2 regions of the Pseudomonas triclosanedens genome follow, and region 2 is predicted to be linked to the other one. Evidence: riboswitches for the same ligand, from Rfam matches in the RefSeq annotation. Region 2 holds a riboswitch; the other holds the start of a gene.

Evidence for each region. Region 2 has a riboswitch for fluoride ahead of crcB (fluoride efflux transporter CrcB). Riboswitches for the same ligand answer to the same signal wherever they lie in the genome.
Region 1: it holds a riboswitch for fluoride, as region 2 does, so the genes downstream of both, OU419_RS16625 (hypothetical protein) here and crcB (fluoride efflux transporter CrcB) in region 2, are expected to answer to the same signal.

Annotation. Positions count from the first base shown of each region.
Region 1 covers NZ_CP113432.1:3,608,497-3,612,533, reverse strand. The annotation lists gene OU419_RS16640 (histidine phosphatase family protein) at 1-135, opposite strand, end outside; gene OU419_RS16635 (DUF190 domain-containing protein) at 160-483, opposite strand; gene crcB (fluoride efflux transporter CrcB) at 496-885, opposite strand; gene OU419_RS16625 (hypothetical protein) at 882-1,286, opposite strand; fluoride riboswitch at 1,682-1,752, opposite strand; gene OU419_RS16620 (ion transporter) at 1,777-2,655, opposite strand; gene OU419_RS16615 (prenyltransferase/squalene oxidase repeat-containing protein) at 2,660-3,538, opposite strand; gene OU419_RS16610 (MutS-related protein) at 3,583-4,037, opposite strand, start outside.
Region 2 covers NZ_CP113432.1:1,242,751-1,246,787, reverse strand. The annotation lists gene OU419_RS05905 (response regulator transcription factor) at 1-561, opposite strand, end outside; gene OU419_RS05900 (phosphatase PAP2 family protein) at 749-1,498, shown strand; gene OU419_RS05895 (DUF190 domain-containing protein) at 1,506-1,826, opposite strand; gene crcB (fluoride efflux transporter CrcB) at 1,843-2,226, opposite strand; fluoride riboswitch at 2,292-2,354, opposite strand; gene groL (chaperonin GroEL) at 2,430-4,037, opposite strand, start outside.

The DNA of each region.
Region 1 (4,037 bases), 2.4 Mb from region 2:
AGCGATGCGCTCGCTAAGCATCTTGGCCTGCCGTTCACCAAGATTGGATAGCGCTAGGTCGGCACGGCCCCGAAACCGCTCGGGCGCGATCCAGTCCACATGGCCGTGCCGGGTCAGGATGAGTTTTGTTGTCATAGAACCCCTTTAGGTAAATCTTGGTCAGACAGCCTGTTTGCCTACTCGGCCAAATTCGACAGGCACCATGACGTAGGCCAGATTGATATCTTCCTGAGCCAAGGCATCCATTAGTGGCTGATAGTTGGCCTCGGCTACGGAAACGGTAACGGCCAAGGGCTGGTCGGCCAACTCAAAAAAATGGGCAGAATGGAAGCGGCCGTGGTGATCGAACCCTTCGCCTGCGCCCACAAGAGTGCCTCCGATTGCCCCATGCTTCTGGGCGAACTCCAGCAGCCATTGGCCTATGGGTTTGGAGCCGACGTGCTTGTCTTGTCCGGTGAAAAACGTCAGTTGATAGCCTTGCATGGCAATCTCCGTTCACGAATGGTTTGTTAGTGAAACTGTAGTCATTCCCAAGGCTGTCATAATGAGCGAACCGCCCAAATGCAAGACCAACATTCCAGCAGCCAAGCTCAAGCTGCCTGCACGCAATAGAGCCAAAAGTTCGGCGGAGAACGTGGAGAACGTGGAAATGCCACCGGCAAGGCCCGTAATGATGAAAAGGCGCCAGTGAGGGGCTAGGTTGGGTGATGCTGCAAAGAATGCTATGGCTACGCCGACGATATACCCGGCGATCAGATTGCACACCAATGTACCCATCGGGATGGGTGGGAAGATTGCGTTCATCCCCAAGCTCAGTCCGTAGCGGGTAAGGCCACCGATGACAGATCCCGCGCTGATTGCGATTACGGCATAGAGCCCGTTCATCGAAGCTTTCCTTTACTGCCTCTATGTGTGGATGCGTGGTGTTGGTGCTCAAGCGGAATTTCGCACTTAAACATCACCGCATGTACTTTCTTCAATTCCTCTGCATGCTCTTGCATGAAATCGAGTAGGTGTTGCTCTGTATCCAGCAGTTCCAAGCATTGCGGATGCCGCATGTCGGTTAGTTCAGGGTGGCTATGCGATAGCTTTTCGCCTGGCAAATAGCCCGAAACGACATGGTGCAGCATGGCTTGCAAGATGTTGGCCTTTCGCGCAACTTTCAGAAGATGGTGCGCTAGTGCGGGGGCGCTGAGGTGATGCCAGAAGCGTGTTGCCTTGGCCGTGGTGCCGGTCGGAAAGTACAGCCGAAGGGCTACGAGGGGATGCTTGTCTTTGGTGCTCATTAAGCGGTTTCCTTCGATGCGGGAGACAACTCATCCGTACCCAGAGCTGCACTGAGCCATGAGGATGAATAATGCTCGTTCAGCGATGGGTATAAGCGGGGATGGCAGATACACCGAGCGCTTGGCGTGGACGACCCGGCCCGCTTGGTTGAGCGGCTGCATGGGCGCATAAAGGAGATAGAAGTTGGCTTAGACCCTGAGCGATCAGGGATGGGCACGCGGCTAGCGCATAGTGCTGCGGCACGCAGGCATGCGAGCAATCCGCCGAGAGGGGGTTGATGCTCGAACTGTGCGAGAGAAGGTAGTCTGTGCATTGGTCGTAAGGCTCGAAACAATCGGGCTGACCAACGGCAGAGGATGTGAGCGCGAACGCCTACAGCTCTGACGGTAGTCAGAAGTCTGTAGGCGTCATCAGCCACGCGAACGCGTGGCGGTTATGAGGAGGAACGCCATCTCCTATGAGGACTATACCTGAACTACGGCGCGGTTTCTAGTTGCCTGTCTCGCCCAGTTTGTGGCCGCATTGACTACAGTAGCGCGCGTCTAATGGGTGGCCGATGTGTCCGCAGCTTTGGCAGATGCGGCTATCGGGGACGCTATGTTTGGTGTCGGTTTGGTGCATCCCACGAGTAAGTTCAGCGGTATATACCCCCGTCGGGATGGCGATGATGCTGTAGCCAATCAGTATCAACGCTGAAGTGACAAGCCGTCCAAGCATCGTGTGCGGCACGATGTCGCCAAAGCCAACTGTAGCCATCGTAGCCACCGCCCAGTACATACTGGTGGGGATATTTATGAAGCCATACTTAGGCCCCTCCACTACATACAACAGCGTGCCGGCGACAATGGCAAAGGTGAGCACCATGAACAGGAATAGCGCGATCTTGCGGCGGCTACGCATGAGCGCCTGTAGCAAGACACCGCTTTCATCGACATAGCGCGTCATCTTGAGGATGCGCAGTACGCGGGGTACGCGTAACGCCCTTACCACCAGCAGGCTTTGCGCACCCGGGATGAACAAGGATAAATAGGTCGGAAGAACCGCAGCGATATCGATAATTCCCCAGAAACTGAAGGCATAGCGCCAGGGTTTAGGGGCTACGGCCAAGCGCATTAGATATTCAATCGTGAAGGCTATCGTAATGCCCCATTCGATAAGGCGAAAGCTTACTGCCCAGGTGCGATGGATGCTCTGCACGCTATCCAAGATGACCACGACCACGCTGATGATTATGAGGCAGACCAAGCTCAAATCAATCGTTCGCGCTGTTGGCGTATTGTGGTGGTAAAGCAGATTGAATCCACGTTGGCGCCAGCCATTCTTTATAGAGCTAGAGCCTGAAACAGGTGAATGAGAATGCATGGTCATGTCATCATGGAGCGGCTTGGGCGTTTAACCAGTCGTAGATCGTTTCCAATGCTAGATGCGTCCACGCCAAATCAGGTAGGCCGCCGGGGCGGAATGCAAACCCTCCATGCCCAGTCTGGCACGCCAGGATGAAGTCAATAGCGTCGAGTGCATAGTCAATGGGAATACCGAGGCTGATGCTGCAGGCTATTCCTGCGCATGTGGTTTCCAAGCACGGCGAAAGGGAGGTTTCCGTTAGCCGGAAGCCAAACCCGGCAACCGCTACGCGCCTTACAAAGTTCGCTGTTTTCTCTTCCACGCCGCAGCCGCACACTTCCAGCACCCGTAGCGCCTCGACCGTGTCGTGCAGGTTGGAAGGGCGACCAAAGCCGCCCTCGACGTTCTCCATAGCTTGCAACTCCTGCCCCAAAGAATGCCCTCCGGCCATCGGAAGACCAAAGTGCTGCCTCAGCCAAAGGCTGTAGAACAAGGCATGCAGCGATGCTTGAAGTGTTGGAGCACTCGCGTGTGGCAGCGTCAGTGGTAAAGACGCCACGGCTTCGCGTACCCGTGGAGCATCGGGGTCCTCCGCTTGCAGCTCTTGCAAGCTGCGCACCCTGTGGTACAGCGCGAAAGGCTGCGATCCGATGCCTTGAGAAAGGACGAAATCGATATGCTTTGCTCGCTCCGGTAGCAGTGCATTGGTCAGCAGCGTCCACGCGCGCGTACTGTGCCAGGTATCGGAGAGATTCGGCTCCTCTAGGTGATAGCCACGGTAGAAACAAAACCCGCCGCCTGGCGATGCCCGCTCCAGAATATAGTTGCGCGCAAGGTGGACGGCGGATTTCAAGCGTGTCTCGATGGACGGTACGAGATTAAAGGCCGATGGTGAATCCAAGGGCATGACATATCCTCCCGGAGAGCTTTGATGTTTTGCATCGATCGATATCACGTCTGCGCTCCGGTTACCGGCCTTTTGTCATCGTGCGCTACGCTTGCGCCTGTGGGCTTTTCTTTCACGTTCGCCTGGTCTGCATTGGCACCAAACACCTGTGCATATAGATCTTCGCCGAAGCTAGTGGACAAGGGCTCCCCCACTTCCAGCTTGAACGATCGGGAGCCGTCCTCGCGCCGCTGCGCACGCAGGAACAAGGCATCGGCCCGGTTGTCCGCCGCGAGCCGGTGCGCGAAGTCGAACAGGTGCGTGACGGCCATCACCCTGATCCGCCGATCGCGCAACGCTTCCACCGTCTGCCAGGCGATTTCGGAGCCTTCCCGCTCGTTGGTCGAAGCAAAGGATTCGTTGGACAGGAACAGGCATCCTGGTTGGATGGCGTCGGCAATATCGTTCAACCTGGACAGCTCTTCATCGAGCTTTCCGCTCTTGAACGAGGCATCCTCCT
Region 2 (4,037 bases):
GCTGTCAGGGCAGTCGTCGCCCCATACGGCCTCTTCGAGCACGTCGCGGCGCACCACGTGCGGGCTCTTCTGCATCAGCACCGCCAGCAGCTTCAGTCCGATGGGGTTGAGCTTGAGCGGCTTGCCGCCGCGATTAACTTCAAGCGTATCGAGGTTGTAGCTCAGGTCGCCGACCTGCAGCTCCCGGCGGCCGCCACCCTGGCTGCGCCGCAGCACGGCCTCGATGCGCGCGGCCAGCTCGGACAGCGCGAAGGGCTTGAGCAGGTAGTCGTCCGCACCGGAGCGAAAACCCTGCAGGCGGTCGTCCAACTGGTCGCGGGCCGTGAGCATGATCACCGGAGTGTCCCGTCGGGCGTCCTCGCGCAGGCGGCGGCACAAGGTAAAGCCATCCAGACCAGGCAGCATGACGTCGAGCACGATCAGGTCATAGTGCGATGTGGCCGCCAGATGCAGCCCGGAAAGCCCGTCCTGCGCGCAATCCACCGTATACCCCTTGAGTCCGAGGTAGTCGGCCATATTCGCCAGAATGTCCCGATTATCTTCAACCAACAAAATGCGCATGTGCTCTCCTCCGAAGTGCACCCTAGCCTATATCCCTTAAATGGAACTTAAGCGGCTTTGACAAAAATTTCACACTCGATTGACAGTGCAGCGACATTGGCGAAGGGAGCATGTCGGTCGCCTCGCGCTCGCGAGACTTCATCCACCGGCTGGATGCCGTGGCCCGCAGTAGCTTCCTGGAGCCGTCATGGCCGCCCCGATCACCTTGCCCCGCTCTCGCCCACTGAATTTCTGGCTGGTACTGGCGCTACCACTGGCCGCCGCCGCCGCGCTGCTGATGTTCGAGCCGGTGACCCTCGATCTAACCCTCGCCCAGTGGATGTATCGTCCTGGGGAAGGATTCATCGGCCGCCACAGCTGGTTCCTTGAAGACATCCTGCATGACCGCGCCAAGCAGTTGGTCATCCTGCTCAGCGTGAGCGCGCTGGTGGCCTGGGTGATCGGCCTGTTCTACGCGCCGCTGCGGCCGTATTGCCGAACGCTGGGCTACGTGGTCCTGTCGATGGGGATCGCGGCGAGCATCGTCACCCCGCTGAAGGCGCTCACCGCCGTGCAATGCCCGTGGGACCTGGCGCAATTCGGCGGCAAGGAAGTCTACAGCTCGCTGCTGACCCCGCGCCCGCCGACCACGCACCCTGGCCGCTGCTGGCCGGGCGGACACGCATCCTCCGGCTTCGTGCTGTTCGCGCTGTACTTCGCACTGCGCGACCGCAAGCCGCGCCTGGCACGCTATGCGTTCTGGTTCGCCTTCGGCCTGGGCAGCCTGTTCTCTATCTCGCGCATGATGCAGGGCGCCCACTTCCTGTCGCACAACATCTGGACCGCACTGTTCGACTGGATGATCTGCCTGGGCTTCTATGCGCTGTTGCTGTATCGCCCGGCACCACGAACGGCCACGGAACAATCCGCCGAGCTGGACGCGGCGCAAAGCAGCTGACAGCCGATCACTCCTCTTCGCCGAAGACGCCGAACTCGATTGGCGTCTTCACGTAGAACAGTCTGACGCCAGCCTGGCGGATCGACTCGAAAATCCGTTCTGACTCCTCGGCACTGACCGCCATCGTGACCTCCTGCGGCTGGTCGGCCAGTTCGAAGAAATGCGCGTAGTGAATACGCCCGGCCTTTCCGAAACCTTCGCTGGCGGTCATCAGGGTGGCACCGCGTACGCCTTGCCGGCGCGCTTCCTCCAGCAGCCATTGGGCCAGTGGCAGCCCGGCGTACTTGCGATCCTGCTGGGTGAAGAACTTCAACTGGAAGCCATTCATCTCTACCTCCCCGCCTCTATCTGGCCATCAGCCAATGGACCGATAACAGACCCAGCATGGTCATCAGCAGCGACCCGAGCAGGTGCGTGGCGACGGTGCCCAGAGCCCATGCCACGCGGCCCTGCTGAAGCAGCACCACCACTTCGGCGGAAAAGGTCGAGAAGGTGGTAAGGCCGCCGCAGAAGCCGGTGATGATCAGTAACCGCCATTCTGGCGCGAGGCCGGGACTGTTGGCGAAGAAAGCGATGGCCGCACCGATGATGTATCCGCCCACCAGGTTGGCGACCAGGGTGCCCGGCGGCATCGACGGCAACAGGCTATTGAGCTTGAGTCCGAGCGCCCAGCGCAGCAGCGCGCCGAGGGCGGCGCCCACGGATACGGCAAGAATGGGTTTCCACATGATCCTGTCCTGAGGGATGGGTTACTGGACAGGCTGCAGACGAGCGCCTACGCGCCTTTCCAGGTCAATGCGTAGGCATCATCAGCCACGAGGGCGGTTGAAGGAGGAATGCCATCTCCTGCCGCGAATACTGGCACAACACTCGGACATGAAAAAGCCCCGCCTAGGCGGGGCTCTTCCTTACAGCAGGGGTGCCGGGTGGCTTACATCATGCCGCCCATGCCGCCCATGCCGCCCATGTCCGGCATGGCCGGAGCGGCTTTATCGTCGATCACTTCGGCAACCATCGCCTCGGTGGTGACCATCAGGCCGCCGATGGAAGCAGCAGCTTGCAGAGCCGAACGGGTGACTTTGGCCGGATCGAGGATACCCATCTCGATCATGTCGCCGTACACGCCGGTAGCAGCGTTGTAGCCGAAGTTGCCCGAACCTTGCTTGACCTTGTCGACCACTACGCTCGGCTCGTCGCCGGAGTTGGCAACGATCTGGCGCAGCGGAGCCTCGACAGCGCGACGCAGCAGGGCGATACCGACGTTCTGGTCTTCGTTGTCGCCTTTCAGACCTTCGATAGCCTGCAGGGCGCGAACCAGGGCGACGCCGCCGCCAGGAACCACGCCCTCTTCCACAGCAGCGCGGGTAGCGTGCAGGGCGTCTTCAACGCGGGCTTTCTTCTCTTTCATCTCGACTTCGGTGGCAGCGCCAACCTTGATCACGGCAACACCGCCAGCCAGCTTGGCCAGACGCTCTTGCAGCTTCTCACGGTCGTAGTCGGAGGAAGTCTCTTCGACCTGCTTGCGGATCTGCAGGACGCGAGCTTCGATGTCGGCTTGAGCGCCAGCACCGTCGATGATGGTGGTGTTTTCCTTGCTCAGGACTACGCGCTTGGCGTTACCCAGGTGCTCCAGGGTGGCGCCTTCCAGGCTCAGACCGACTTCTTCGGAGATGACGGTACCGCCGGTCAGGATGGCGATGTCCTGCAGCATGGCCTTGCGGCGATCACCGAAGCCCGGGGCCTTGACGGCAGCGACTTTCACGATGCCGCGCATGTTGTTGACGACCAGAGTAGCCAGGGCTTCGCCTTCGACGTCTTCAGCCACGATCAGCAGCGGGCGGCCGGCCTTGGCGACAGCTTCCAGCACCGGCAGCATTTCGCGGATGTTGGAGATCTTCTTGTCGACCAGCAGCAGCAGCGGGCTGTCGAGCTCGGCGACCATGGTGTCCGGCTTGTTGATGAAGTAGGGAGACAGATAGCCACGGTCGAACTGCATGCCTTCTACGACGGACAGTTCGTTTTCCAGGCCCGAGCCTTCTTCAACGGTGATCACGCCTTCCTTGCCGACTTTTTCCATCGCTTCGGCAATGATGTTGCCGATGGACTCATCGGAGTTGGCGGAGATGGTGCCAACCTGGGCGATGGCCTTGGTGTCGGCGCACGGCTTGGCCAGGTCCTTCAGTTGGGCAACGATGGCAACGGTGGCCTTGTCGATGCCGCGCTTGAGGTCCATCGGGTTCATGCCGGCAGCGACGGCCTTCAGGCCTTCGTTGACGATGGCCTGAGCCAGGACGGTAGCGGTGGTGGTGCCGTCACCGGCAGCGTCGTTGGCCTTGGAGGCAACGTCTTTCACCAGTTGGGCGCCCATGTTCTCGAACTTGTCTTTGAGTTCGATTTCCTTGGCGACGGAAACGCCGTCCTTGGTGATGGTCGGAGCACCGAAGCTCTTGTCCAGGATGACGTTACGGCCTTTCGGGCCCAGGGTCGCTTTGACCGCGTCGGCCAGGACGTTTACGCCGACCAGCATTTTCTTGCGAGC